Regions from separate parts of the Candidatus Thiodiazotropha sp. AKAK3 genome, predicted to be linked through region 2. Evidence: predicted binding sites of a transcription regulator. Region 2 holds the regulator's gene; each other region holds the start of a gene.

The links. Region 2 encodes sigma-54, which starts transcription at its own class of promoters, with help from an activator protein. Its sites were predicted from a motif close to TGGCANGNTNCNTGCTT; they were not measured.
Region 1: a site for sigma-54 is predicted at 2,368-2,384, ahead of AC4IE7_RS12685 (nitrogen fixation protein NifZ). Genes of this name have one in related genera too.
Region 3: a site for sigma-54 is predicted at 1,472-1,488, ahead of AC4IE7_RS03160 (flagellar basal body-associated FliL family protein). Genes of this name have one in related genera too.

What each region holds. Positions count from the first base shown of each region.
Region 1 is NZ_JBSYOQ010000053.1:61,099-65,769, forward strand. It holds gene AC4IE7_RS12660 ((2Fe-2S) ferredoxin domain-containing protein) at 1-69, shown strand, start outside; gene AC4IE7_RS12665 (hypothetical protein) at 66-605, shown strand; gene AC4IE7_RS12670 (hypothetical protein) at 598-972, shown strand; gene AC4IE7_RS12675 (hypothetical protein) at 1,066-1,416, shown strand; gene AC4IE7_RS12680 (gamma-glutamylcyclotransferase family protein) at 1,518-1,895, shown strand; gene AC4IE7_RS12685 (nitrogen fixation protein NifZ) at 1,934-2,218, opposite strand; gene AC4IE7_RS12690 (HesB/IscA family protein) at 2,399-2,722, shown strand; gene nifU (Fe-S cluster assembly protein NifU) at 2,742-3,632, shown strand; gene nifS (cysteine desulfurase NifS) at 3,635-4,671, shown strand, end outside.
Region 2 is NZ_JBSYOQ010000024.1:51,260-55,930, reverse strand. It holds gene hprK (HPr(Ser) kinase/phosphatase) at 1-926, opposite strand, end outside; gene ptsN (PTS IIA-like nitrogen regulatory protein PtsN) at 926-1,396, opposite strand; gene hpf (ribosome hibernation-promoting factor, HPF/YfiA family) at 1,417-1,752, opposite strand; gene AC4IE7_RS04095 (RNA polymerase factor sigma-54) at 1,922-3,406, opposite strand; gene lptB (LPS export ABC transporter ATP-binding protein) at 3,614-4,339, opposite strand; gene lptA (lipopolysaccharide transport periplasmic protein LptA) at 4,336-4,671, opposite strand, start outside.
Region 3 is NZ_JBSYOQ010000022.1:7,561-12,231, forward strand. It holds gene fliM (flagellar motor switch protein FliM) at 1-905, opposite strand, end outside; gene AC4IE7_RS03160 (flagellar basal body-associated FliL family protein) at 928-1,437, opposite strand; gene AC4IE7_RS03165 (HDOD domain-containing protein) at 1,856-3,973, shown strand; gene AC4IE7_RS03170 (putative bifunctional diguanylate cyclase/phosphodiesterase) at 3,983-4,671, shown strand, end outside.

The DNA.
Region 1 (4,671 bases), on a different contig from region 2:
TATGATGAACACCTTCAGAATGACCAGCCAATAGAGCGGTTAAAAGTGGCTAAGGAGTTCTGGGATTGAATCAGAATTCGAGTGGATCAGGGCATCCGTCTAATGTAGTCCGACTTGTCGGTAATGAGGTTCATTTCGGTTTTGATATAGAGCCTGAAGCGGACGCTCAACTACAAAAAGCGGCATCCCTGATCTCCTCGAGAGAGGCTTCTTCAGAAGCACTGAAACACGCGGAACAGATTGCACCAGAACAGATCGAAGTACTCATCGCACGATATAAGTTTCATTTCTATCAAGGCGAGACTGAGATAGCAGAAAAATTGGCAATTAAAGTTCTCAAGCTTGCGGCGGAGCAGGGTGGTTTTAACCAGGATTGGCATCAACTCCATCCACATACCACAGATTGGAATGATCCTCGTAAACCAGGCAGGTTTTACCTCTACAGTCTCAAGGCACTTGCCTTCATCCGCTTACGTCAAAACGACATAGAGGAAGCGCAATCGATCTTGAATGCACTTTCTCGTCTTGATCCTATGGACCAGGTTGGTGCAGATGTTATTCGTGACCTTTTAGATGCTATTAATGAGGACGAAAACGATGGATGAGTCAGTCGCAGTTCGTTTTTACAAAATTGAGAAACTTGCTTTAACTGTACACAAACGCCTCTATGAAGAGGTTACAAAACTGGGTTTCTCAGAATCTGAAATCAGCTTGAAATCTCCACAGGAGGCAAGCTATCGCCTCGAACGAGATCCCTCTAATAGTGAGTTCAGTCTGGTTGGTGACTGGCTTAATGAGCAGGGTCATAAGCTTGGTACACTATTGTTTCATGCTGATGGTACCTTTTTTGTCGAACATGATATTGTCAAACCCCATCCTACAAAATCTGATTGGTTTGTAGAGGCGGTTAATGCGTGGGGAAAAGGTAGTGAAATAAGAGCAGAACCCAGGCTTCTGGCCGTACCTGAATAATTTTAACCATATTACAGATTAAGAAAAAAACTAATGGATCATCGGGTTATTCTATACCATAAGCAGGCTACTAGTGCGCGTACGAGATTCCTCATGTTTGAGGAGCAGACTGTTTGCGCATTTGAACCTTTACCCAATCTCTCTGCGGTTGTATCAACCCGACCCGATACGGTCTTCCACCCTGCAGCGATATTGAATGAGACTGAAAAAAGGTTGGGACTGGAAAAGGATACATTGGCATTTGAGAGCGAATATCGTCAAACCGTTGAGGTACCAGGCGAGAACATCGACATCCTGTTGGCGAATATAAACACCATGGATCCGCCCTTTGATATAGTAGAAAAATCGAATGCGAAATTCATAGATCTCACCCAGGCAAGAGGATTGCCAGGGATTGAACTTGAGTTGTTGCGTTCTGCCTATGAACTGATTCTTGGTGGTTAATAGCACTTGCTTTTAATTTGAATTGGCGATGAAATGTGGCTTTTCTAAGGTCATAGCATGTTTTACTATAGTGTCACTTAGGTAGAACGCTAATCGTTAGCATGAAAACAACCTCCAAAGTATTTGTCTACGGTACTCTGAGAAAAGCCCAGGTCAATCATCACCTGCTCGCTAGTGCAACCTATGTTGGTCTATATAATACCCAACCCCATTACAAGATGTTTCATTTGAGAGGTTATCCTGGTGTTGTCAAAGGCGGCGGCACCTCAATTGAGGGTGAAATCTATCAAGTGGATGCACTGACGATGAAAAAGCTTGATCGTCTTGAAGGCTATCCTCATGCCTACACAAGAGAACTCATACCATCACCCTGGGGTATGGTATGGATCTATCTCTATAGAGGCCGTGTGGAGGGAAGAACAACTATCTCAACTGGCGTTTGGTGTGATGAAATATATTGGCGCCGCTGGTCGAGATAGTTGTTACCCATTCACAATTGCACAAAGCAATCTGCTCATCATTCAGTATCACTTTTTTCAAATTTTGAAGTTGTGAGTTCTTCAGGCCAACAACCTGTAGGGGGGCCAAGATTCAACTTTGAATCTTCAAACCGTACCAGGTAAAGCACTCTATCTGGTGCCTCCTCCAAATGGCCAGTTTCAATAATTACACCTTTGGTACCAGGTTCGGCCAAAAGCGCATCCATAGGGATGTCTGGAATACCACCATCATTATAGATATGGCTTGCAGCAAAAATCATGTCGCCGGGGCTAAGTTGTTCGAGTGTCATCTCTTCTTCCATTGTCGTGTTTATTACCTAAGAGGGTTTTCGTGATTGTCGCCTATGTGACATACATTTTATGAATTTAAGTGGTAAATCCTTAAAAAACAATAAGTAAGTCATAATGTAAAAGCATGGCACAGGCTTTGCACACTACTTAAAAACTAAAGATGCAAGAGACTTGCCACGGAGAAAACGACCATGCTCACACTTACCGAAAATGCTCAAAAGGCGATCAGCCGGTTCATTCAAGGTTCGGAAACCCCGGTAGGGGGCTTACGAATTTCAGTTACCGGAGGTGGTTGCTCTGGAATGCAATACGGCATGGCACTCGAAGAGAGTGCCAATGATGAAGACACCGTTATCGAGGTTGATCAACTGAAGATTTTTGTCGACCCTCTGAGCGCGCCAATGTTAAACGGAGTCACTGTAGACTTCCTCGACAGCATGGATGGAAGTGGCTTTAAATTCGAAAATCCAAACGCTACCAACAGTTGTGGTTGCGGCAACTCATTTTCCGCTTAATCATTCAGGAGTCAAAGATATGTGGGACTATTCAGAAAAGGTTCAAGAGCATTTCTTTAGCCCAAGAAATGCAGGTGCTGTTGAGAACGCAAACGCAGTTGGTGATGTTGGCTCTCTCTCGTGTGGAGACGCCTTGCGACTGACATTAGAGGTCGAGCCAGAAAGTGAGGTCATACTCAATGCCGGCTTCCAAACCTTTGGTTGCGGATCCGCCATTGCATCGAGTTCTGCCTTAACAGAGATCATTAAAGGCATGAATATTGATGACGCCCTGAATGTCAGCAATCAGGATATCGCTGACTATCTCGATGGCCTGCCACCGGAAAAAATGCACTGCTCTGTAATGGGGCGTGAGGCGCTACAGGCAGCGGTAGCCAACTATCGAGGTGAAGAGTGGAAAGATGACCATGAGGAAGGTGCTCTAATCTGTAAATGTTTCGCCATTGATGAAGTCATGATTGAAGATACCGTACGTGCCAATGGCCTGCGCACGGTAGAAGAGGTCACCAATTATACCAAAGCCGGTGGTGGCTGCTCTGCCTGCCATGAAGGTATAGAAGAGATATTGACTCGTATATTGGCCGAAAAAGGTGAAACCTTTGATCCGAATGCAGTAGCTGGTGAGATCAAAAAACCAAAATCCGGACTGACCAACCTGCAGCGCATGAAACGTATTGAAGAGCTGCTGGATGAGATTCGTCCCAACCTGCAACGCGATCATGGTGATGTAGAGCTGATCGAGGTTGATGGTAAATATATTTATGTAAAGATGACTGGTGCCTGTGCCGGTTGTCAGATGGCAGCCACCACACTGGGTGGTATACAACAGCATCTTGCAGAAGGTCTTGGTGAATTCATTCAAGTCCTACCTGCTGAAGAGTTGGCTCGCCGTGCAGCGATGGAGGGTTAATCATGGTTGAAGGAATCTATCTGGATAACAATGCCACAACTATGGTGGCTCCGGAAGTGGTGGAAGAGATGCTTCCATACTTCACCGAGCAGTTCGGCAACCCTTCATCTTTGCATCAGTTCGGTGACAAAGTGGGACGTGCATTGAAAAAGGCACGTAAGCAGGTACAGACTCTGCTGGGTGCTGAGCATGATTCAGAGATCATATTTACCTCTTGTGGTACTGAATCTGACTCAACGGCCATTCTTTCTGCACTCAGGGCACAACCTGATCGTAAAGAGATTATCACTACTGTTGTTGAACACCCCGCAGTTCTGACGCTCTGTGAGCATCTTGAGAAAGAGGGCTATACAGTTCACTATCTCAAGGTCGACAGCAAAGGACGCCTAAACATTAAAGAGTACTATAAGCTCCTCTCCGACAATGTAGCCATTGTTTCCGTGATGTGGGCCAATAATGAGAGTGGTACACTCTTCCCGGTTGAAGAGATGGCTGAGCTGGCGCGTCAAGCTGGCGTTCTGTTCCACACTGATGCGGTACAGGCGGTCGGTAAACTCCCTATCAACCTGAAAGATACTTGCATCGACATGCTTTCACTCTCAGGCCACAAACTACATGCACCTAAAGGAATTGGGGTGCTCTATCTGCGAAGGGGTGTGCGCTTTCGTCCTCTTCTCAGAGGTGGGCATCAGGAGAGAGGTCGTAGGGCAGGTACAGAAAATGCCGCCTCTATTGTTGCGTTGGGTAAGGCCTGCGAGATGGCAATGGAAGCGATGGAGTATGAAAAATCCTTCGTTAAAGCCATGCGCGATCGTCTCGAGCAGGGAATCCTGGAGAAGGTCAGCCACTGTTTTGTAACCGGTGACGCAAATAACCGCCTGCCCAATACCTGTAATATCGCTTTCGAGTATATCGAGGGTGAAGCAATCCTGTTACTTCTGAATAAACTGGGTATAGCCGCTTCAAGCGGATCGGCCTGTACCTCAGGTTCATTGGAGCCATCTCACGTAATGAGAGCAATGGATATTCCATTTACCGC
Region 2 (4,671 bases):
TCTATATAGTTTTTCTGACGTTCGATAAAATCCTCGGTCGCGTTGTACCCATCCATCTTCAGCAGATGTTGTCGTACAGCCGTCTCCACCAGGATTGCCAGATTTCTACCTGCTGCAACAGGCAGGCTCGTCTGCGGCACCTCAACTCCCAGCAATGTTCGATGGGAATGACAACCTTCCAGGCGATCCATGTCATCTAATTTTTTATCATCAAAGTGCAGCAAATCGATTATTAAGTGTAGCTGCTTCTCTGGCTTTATAGCACTGTTACCAAAGATCGCACGCACATTAATCAGCCCCAATCCACGAACTTCGAGGAAGTCCTGCAGTACCTTGGGACAGCGACCGCTCAAGGTCTTACCGCCGGTTTTATAAAACTCTGTTGCATCATCAGCCACAAGACGATGCCCCCGCGAAATCAGAGCCAGGGCCAGCTCACTTTTTCCGATTGCCGGATCTCCACTAAGCAGTACACCCTTACCTAAAACTTCCATATAGACCCCATGTAACAACAGCGTCTCACCCACTGGAAGACTGAATTTCTCCAGCAGTCGATGGATTACATAGTTGTCACCTTTCGGGGTGAACATGAGTGCAGTTCTGTTCTTTTCTGCCAATTCAAGGCAGCTCTGTTGAGGCTTTAGACCATCAGTAAATATCAGCGCCAGAGGAGAGGTGGTAAAAAGCGCCCTCAGAGATTCCCGGTATTTTTCTTCACCGCTGCTCTGTAGATGTTTCTGCTCAGGAGGACCAATCACTTGAATTTGATTGGGTCGAATCAGATTCAGTGGTCCCACAGGTTGTTGACCGTGGGGCGACTCACTGTCCAACTCTATTGTTTTTTCATCACCATCACCATTCCAGCTCAGTGAAAGTTCGCTGGCAAATTCGTCGAAAAGATCGCGAATGGTGTAGTTGGTGGGCATTAAACTGACGTTATCGCCGCTTCTCGCTGCCGGATTAACTGAAACAGTTGCTGCGTTGTTTCCGCTTCACGCAGTGCCGAGCAGAATGGAGGGTCATCAAACATCCTGGCCAATTTTGCCAGTAGTTGCAGATGGGCTTCAGTTGCCTCCTCAGGAACCAGCATGGCAAAGGCAAGATCCACCGGTTGGCTGTCGATCGCATCAAAATCGACCCCTGAAGGCAGCTGAATAAATGCTGCGGTGGATTGTGTTATCTGTGACATTCGCGCATGGGGTAGCGCTATTCCTTTGCCCAGTCCAGTGCTGCCTAAACGTTCACGCTCAAGCAATGCATCAAACACAGTATCCTGTGTGAGACCAGGAGCAGAATTGGCCAATCTTTGGCCAAGCTGCTCCAGGACACGTTTTTTACTGGCTGCCTCCACACTGCAGCCGATCCGTTCCTCAAGCAGAAATCCGTCGGGAAACATGGAGACCTCGCCAGTTTTATCTATTCTGAACTACTGCTACTTACAGCGTACTTCGCGCCACTACCGGCACGGTGACTCTGCATCTTTTCTTTATGCTTTATGACTTGCCTATCCAGCTTATCGGTAAGCCCATCAATGGCCGCATACATATCTTCCTGTACTGCATCAGCGAATACGCTGGCACCGTTCACTTGCATGGTGGCCTCTGCCTTTTGCCTCAGCTTTTCTACGCTCAAGATGACATGTACATTGATTACATTATCAAAATGCCTCTCAAGACGTTCGAACTTATTATCTACATAGCTTTTCAAGGCATCGGTAACTTCCACATGATGACCGGTAACGCTTATCTGCATAATTTTCTCCTGTCTTAGATGAGTTGGCTCATCACTCTAACTGAGGCGGTGAAGTAACGCCGGGGCATTTTTACAGCAACTCATTCATGAATCCACTTTTATCTGAAACCGCTCCGGTTCAGTAAGCATATCAAGCATGAATGATAGCCACTCCGATAATTCACTTCACCTACATCAGTCGCTTACGCTCGTTCGATGGTGGGATACTCATCGACTCGCGGTATTTTGCCACCGTTCGGCGGGCCACTTTTATACCCTGTTCCGACAATATGGCGGCGATTTTGTTATCGCTGAGAGGTTTGTTTGTATTCTCTGCAGCAATCAATTTTTTTATCAGCGCACGTATAGCAGTGGAGGAGCACTCACCCCCTGCACTTGTGTTCACATGGCTGGAGAAGAAATATTTAAACTCCAGCGTACCCCTGGGGGTATGCATATACTTCTGGGTTGTCACCCTGGATATGGTCGACTCGTGCATCTCCAGAGCCTCAGCGATATCCCGTAAAACCAGTGGCTTCATAGCCTCTTCGCCATGTTCAAAAAAGCCCCGCTGATATTCAACAATCTTACTCGCCACACGCAGAATAGTCTCATTTCGACTCATCAGGCTTTTGATGAACCAACGCGCTTCCTGCAGGTGGTTTTTCAGGAAAGTATTGTCATCACTCTGATCCGCACGCTTGATCAGACTGGCATAGTCGTTGTTTACCCTTAGTTTAGGCGTAACCTCACCATTTAGCTCCACAACCCAGCGATTATTGCGCTTGCTGACGAATACATCAGGAATCACATACTGAGGCTCGCTTTTGGCGATCGCTGTGCCAGGGTGAGGATTGAGCGTCCTGATCAACTGCATGATAGCCATCAGGTCGTCCTGATCAACCTTCATTCGTCGCATGATCTGATTCTGATCCTGTGCAGAGAGCAAGTTGAAATGGTCGCGACAGAGTCTGATCGCCAAATCCAAATAGGGTGTTTTTTCAGGAAGTTGCCGAAGTTGAATTAGAAGGCAGTCCTGAGCACCCTGAGCACCAACCCCCGGAGGGTCGAAAGCCTGGATACGATGAAGTACTGCCTCTACATCCTCCAGAGTCATCTCCTCATCATTCAGGGAAACCAGGATCTCCTGGAGATCACCTTTGAAATATCCATCCTCATCAATACTGTCGATGAGGTTAGTGGCAATCAGAATATCCTGCTCAGTGAATGGGGTCAGTGTCATCTGCCAGACCAGGTGGTCATGCAAAGTGATCGCGCCACTGCGCTGAACCAGATAGTCATTGTCTGCAGATTCACTACCACTGCTCGATGGGGGAAGATAACTGTCGTATACGTCAGCCCATTCACTATCAACGGGCAGGTCTTCTGTGATCTGGCTACTGTCGGTCTGAATTTCCCGCTCGTTGTTGATATCGTTGGAGCTCAAAGACTCTTTATTGTCTGAACTCTGATCAGAGCTCTCTTGACTAGCTTCTTCTTTTTGAGTCTGCTGACTAAACTCCTCTTCACCCTCCAGCATGGGGTTTGTTTCAAGAACCTCCTGCACCTCCTGACTCAGGTCGAGCGCAGACAATTGCAACAGGCGTATTGCCTGCTGCAACTGAGGTGTCATTGTTAAATGTTGTCCGAGCCGGAGCTGTAGAGCCTGCTTCATAGCAGAGATATCTTTAAACCTGGTATGTTATTTGTATGTCTTTATATTCATTCTAGCTAATAAATGCCGTTCACGGAATAATTCTTGGTATTTGTTTCGTTTGAATATAATTCTGCCTCATACTTTAACCTTCATTTTGTCAGCTGACGAGTAGTCATCATCTCTACTCTTAAATCACATAATCCATGAAAAAACATAAACATAGCCTTACATAGTAAAATTTTCGCCCAGATAAACACTACGTACCTCCTGGTTATCGAGGATCTCCTCGGTGGTTCCTTCCGCCAATACCTTACCAGTATTAATGATGTAGGCTCTATCACAAATATCAAGAGTCTCTCTAACATTATGGTCGGTAATCAACACCCCAATCTTTAATTCTCTAAGATGTTGAATGATTCTTTTAATATCGATAACCGCAATTGGGTCGACACCTGCAAATGGCTCATCCAACAAAATGAATGCGGGCTCCATTGAAAGCGCACGGGCAATCTCCAGGCGGCGTCGCTCTCCACCTGAGAGGCTCATAGCCATACTCTCTCTCAAATGTTCGATACCGAACTCTTCCAAAAGCCGGTCACAATGCGCTCTTCTTGCTTGCGCGTCCAGATCCTTTCGATTTTCCAGTATCGCCAATATATTCTGCGCTGTATTGAGCCGCCTGAAAACAGAGGGCTCCTGGGCCAGATAACCAATACCCATGCTGGCGCGCTTATGCATTGCAAGATCAGTGAGCTCCTCTCCATCCAGGTAGATTCTACCCTGATCAGCCTGAACAAGGCCCACGATCATGTAGAAACTGGTGGTCTTTCCGGCACCATTTGGCCCTAACAGCCCAACAACCTCACCGCTATTCAGATTGAGCGAAACACCATCGACCACTTTACGCTTATGGTACTGCTTCTCAAGTGCATCTGCCCGCAACTGGCTCACGGTGCATCGCTCTTGGTCTGGGGTTCAATTACGACTTGAACCCGCTCTTTACCCTGAGCACTGCTACCCGCCTTCACCTGGGCACTGGTTCGATTGTAAACAATCCGGTCATTTCGAAAACTGTTACCGCCCTGCTCAAGCAGAGCATTGTCAATCAATACCATTTCATCACGATCAACATGAATTTCCATCCTTCGCGCCTGACCATGCACCTCTACCCCATCGACTTCCGGCAGCTGACTGAATCTAGTCGGTTCGCCTTCACTGATGATCCGCTCCGTCTTTCCCTGCCGACGATGAACCCAGAGGCGCTCAGCCCACAACTTCATACT
Region 3 (4,671 bases), on a different contig from region 2:
AATACCGGAACATCAGCTGCTTCAACCTCTACCTCTTCCGGCATGTCGATCGGAATCACATCACCAGCTTTCAATCCTGCCAGATCTTTCAGACTCATTTGCACCTCGGTCAGATTGCTGCACAATTCCACTTTTGCAGCCAAAATCTCTTCTTTAAGTGACCGCTCCCAACGCTCGTCTCTTTCGCCCCGATCACTTTGAACGCCGGCATCCAGTAATTCGCGGATGGGTTCAAGCATTGAATAGGGCAAGCAGATATGGAAATCACCTCCCCCATTTTCCAGATCCACATGAAAAGAGGTCACTACTACTACTTCTGATGGACTGACGATGTTTGCAAATTGTGGATTGACTTCAGACCCGCTGTATTCGAAGTCGACATTGAATACAGGCTTCCAGGCACTCTTCATATCTTCAAAGGCGCTGTTCAGCAATAACTGAACAACCCGATTCTCTGTGGGCGTAAAATCACGACCTTCAATCTTGGTATGGAAACGACCGGTACCACCGAAGTAATTATCAACAACGCTGAATACCAGTTTTGGATCAAATACGAATAACCCCTTCCCACGCATTGGCGGCATACGGATCATATTCAGGCTGGTTGGTACAAAAAGACTGTGGACAAACTCAGAGAATTTCTGCATCTGGATGCCAGAAACTGACAGATCCGCTGTTCGTCTCAACATATTGAAGAGACTGGTGCGAAACAATCTTGCGAATCGTTCGTTAATCATCTCCAGAGTTGGTAGCCGCCCCCGTACAATTCGGTCTTGACTGGTAAAATCATATGAGACGGTACCACCCTCATCCGAAACTTCTGATTCTGTGGCGACATCCCCACTATCGACACCATGTAACAGGGCATCGATCTCTTCTTGTGATAGCAGGTCGCTGGCACTCATCTCTAATTCCTATATGTTTGGATTACTGCATCACGAAACTGGTAAAAAAGATCCCATCCACTTCACCCGGCCCTTCCAACTCCTTCACCACCTGATTCAGTGCCTGCAGCATCTCATCCTGCAAGGCATCTTTGGCTTCACGTGTTTTCAGGGATTTCGCATCTTTAGCTGATAGAAGATTGAGTAGATGATGACGAATCATGGGATCATTGTGGCGGATGAACTCTGCCATGGGCTCAGAGTAGACCCGTATGCTGACACCGATCTGCAACAGGCTTGGTTTGCCAGGCATATTGACTACAAATGGCGGTTTGAAATCGAGATATTGAGCTGGCCCCTTCACCTCTTCCACCTGCTCTTCAGCTGTTGCTTCTTCAGCTTCAGCTTCCTCATCTCCGCTGAGTAGAAAAAATGCAGCTACACCACCGCCGATCAGCACAACCGCTACAATAGCGATAATAATGATGAGCTTGGATTTTCCGCTCTTCTCTTCACCCAGGTCGAGCTCTTCAGATTCCTGTTCGTTTGCCATGTTGTCATTCCTCAATGAGACTACTCATCAACGAATGCAATTAAAGTGCCACCCTGGTTGACCTGTTTTTATCAATTATTTTCAATAAGTTATAAATTGCTAAAAAGAAAAAGACAAAAAATTGACTCCTCATACGGACCCAATCAGGCGATTTTCCGACATCAAGCTTGTTGCCTGGATCTTTGAAAATATTACTTTCAACGCCAACTGAACAGGTGATGCCACACTCACCTCGGTTGTTAATAACATTATTGACCTGGCCGAATATGCCATCCAATAGTAATAAAAATACTATTATTCAAGCATGCCCTACCTGCAAGACATGCAGACATAGTGAAAACGCTTTTACAAATGAAGGATTAGTGCTATTAATTACAACAACATCCAGGTATAACTCTATAATAAACTTGGGATTTACGTGGAAACTCAACAGCAAAACAAAACAACTGCAGGCAAATTTTGCGATCTGCCTTCCCCGCCAGCGATACTGATAGCGTTGATTGATAGCTGCAATAACCCCGATGTGAGTTTCGAATCATTGGCAGAGATCATTCAGAAGGATGCCAGTATCACATCCCAAGTAATGTCAGCAGCAAATTCACCTTTTTATCGACAATGGAACGAGTTCACTACGCTTCAACAGATGCTGGTAGTGCTGGGCATCAACAGTGTCAGAACCATCGCTATCAACAGTGCGGTTCAGCAATACTTTTCCAACCTCAGTAAACAGATTGGTCAAAGTCTAGATCTGATCTGGTCAAGATCACTGGTCTGCGCCTATGTTGCCCGCTCCCTGGCTGAACTCACTGCCTACGCAACATTAGAAGAGGCTTACCTGGCCGGTCTGCTTCATCGTCTTGGACAACTTGCACTGTTGCAATCAGATCATCAGGGATATCTGAAACTGATCGATACAAACCAGGAAATCCAAGCGCTGCTACAGGCAGAAGAGAAGAGTTACGGGGCGACCTTTCCGCTGATTGGATCAGAGATGGTCGATCGATGGCAGCTTGAGGGTTTTCTTTCTGATGCGCTTCGTTTTCAGTGTGAACCGGCTGAAAACATTCTTGACAGTTCACAGCTGGTCAAACTGGTGAACCTCTCATGTCAACTCGTCGCAAACGGTATCAAACCAGATGATAGTGCACTGGCCCAAGGCGATGAGCTGTTTGGTTTGAATCAGGCTGTATTGGAACAGGTCATTACTGACGCCCATGAAAAGGCCAGCGCAGCCGCAGGTAGTTTAGGTATCCCATTCTCTGTCACAGGAGAAAATTCCTCGACTAAAGAGAAGAGTGAGGCGCAGCAGCAGGCACTTGGTGAACGAGTAAAACAAGCTGCGCTTTTCGGTGGCACTCTGGCGAGAACAAGCGAAAAGGCCGATTTTTCTGCCACTCTGCAGCAGATACAGAGAGATGTTGATCTACTGTTCGGAATCAAACAGGTCTGTTTCCTGCTGAAAGCGGAAGATGCACCACAATTAATCCCTCACTGTCCCTCCCCGACTCGCAGAGAGAAGATCCAGGATCTGCTAATTGCCATTGAATCGGATCGTAGTACGGCAGCCTGGGTTTTTAACAACCAAAGCCTTGCTTTCACCCATGATGATGCACATCTAGCAAGGCTGTCGGTTGCAGATCAACAATTGATGCGCCTGATCAGCAGTGAAGCACTGCTCTATCTGCCTCTGACATCCCAAGAGTATCCCATTGGCGTGATCGCACTCGGTATGGACAAGCACCAATACGATGCTCTCACCCCTCAGATATCACTTTTGAAACTGTTTGCCCGTGAAGCCGGTGAAACACTACAGCTTCAGCAGGAGATATCCACATCACGGCAACAGCTACTTGATGATGAGCGCGCCGCCTTCCACCTGGAGGCGCGAAAAGTGGTTCACGAGGCCAATAATCCACTTGGAATCATCAACAACTACCTACATATACTGGGCATGAAGCTGGGTGATGATAACCAGGTAAAGGAAGAATTGGATATCATCAAAGATGAGATCAACCGGGTCGGCAAGATTCTGCTACGTATCCGGGATATTCCTGATGAGTTGGAACAACAGGAAAAAAGGGTGGATATCAACAGTCTGATTACGGATCTTCACAAGTTGTTTCAATCCTCACTGTTTACAACCCACAATATCAACACCGAAGTCGACCTCGATGCCAATATCCCTCTGATCACTCTCCAGAGAGGTCATATGAAGCAAATACTAACCAATCTGATCAAAAATGCAGTCGAAGCCATGCCAGAGGGAGGGAAACTGAGTATTGCAACCAGAGATAATGCCTATCTTAATGGTAAGGCCCATATTGAGATTCAAATTGTGGATTCTGGGCCTGGGATCGATTCAGAGATCATGGATCAGCTTTTTTTGCCTGGGAAGAGTACCAAAGACAGCTCACATTCAGGTCTTGGGCTGGCGATAATCAAAAGTTTAATGGATGAACTTTCCGGGGTGATCAATTGCACCTCGAACAACAAAACGGGAACGCGTTTTCAGTTATTTTTGCCTCGTACGGCATGAGAATAAGCAATGCATCCATATTATCCAGCACCATGGCCGGGGATTGAAGGAAACTTCTCCACAATACCAAACGGGCTCAAAAAAGAGCAGCGCAAGCGGGAGGGTATTGCACGAATTCTTATCGCAGATGATGAACCCAGAGCAAGAGCCAGCCTGAAAGAGCTACTGAGGTTCTCTGGGCATGAGATAACCCTGGCAGAAAGTGGCAGGGAAGCGATAGAACTTCTTGATAGCAGCAGTTTCGACCTGATACTGCTCGATCTCAACATGCCTGACCTGAATGGTCACAAAGTAATGGAACATATCAGTCAGGAGAGTATCGATTGTGACATTATCGTAATCAGTGGAGAAGCCACTTTCGATCATGCCTCATTGGCCCTGCGCAAAGGTGCCCAGGATTTTCTGCGAAAACCCTATGAGCCTGAAGAGCTGTTACGTACCATCTCAAACACCCTGGAGAGACGACGCTTACAGATAGAAAATACCCAGATATCACAACGCCTGAATGAATCTGAGTCACTGCACAAATTCATCGTCAATAACTCTCCGGATATGATCTACCTGCTCGATCAGGAAGGCCGGTTTGCATTCGTCAATGAACGCGTCGAAACCCTGTTGGGTTATCCCCCGAAGGAGATGATTGGTCAACACTTCTCAAAACTGGTCTATGAGGAGGATATCAATCAGGCCCATTATAC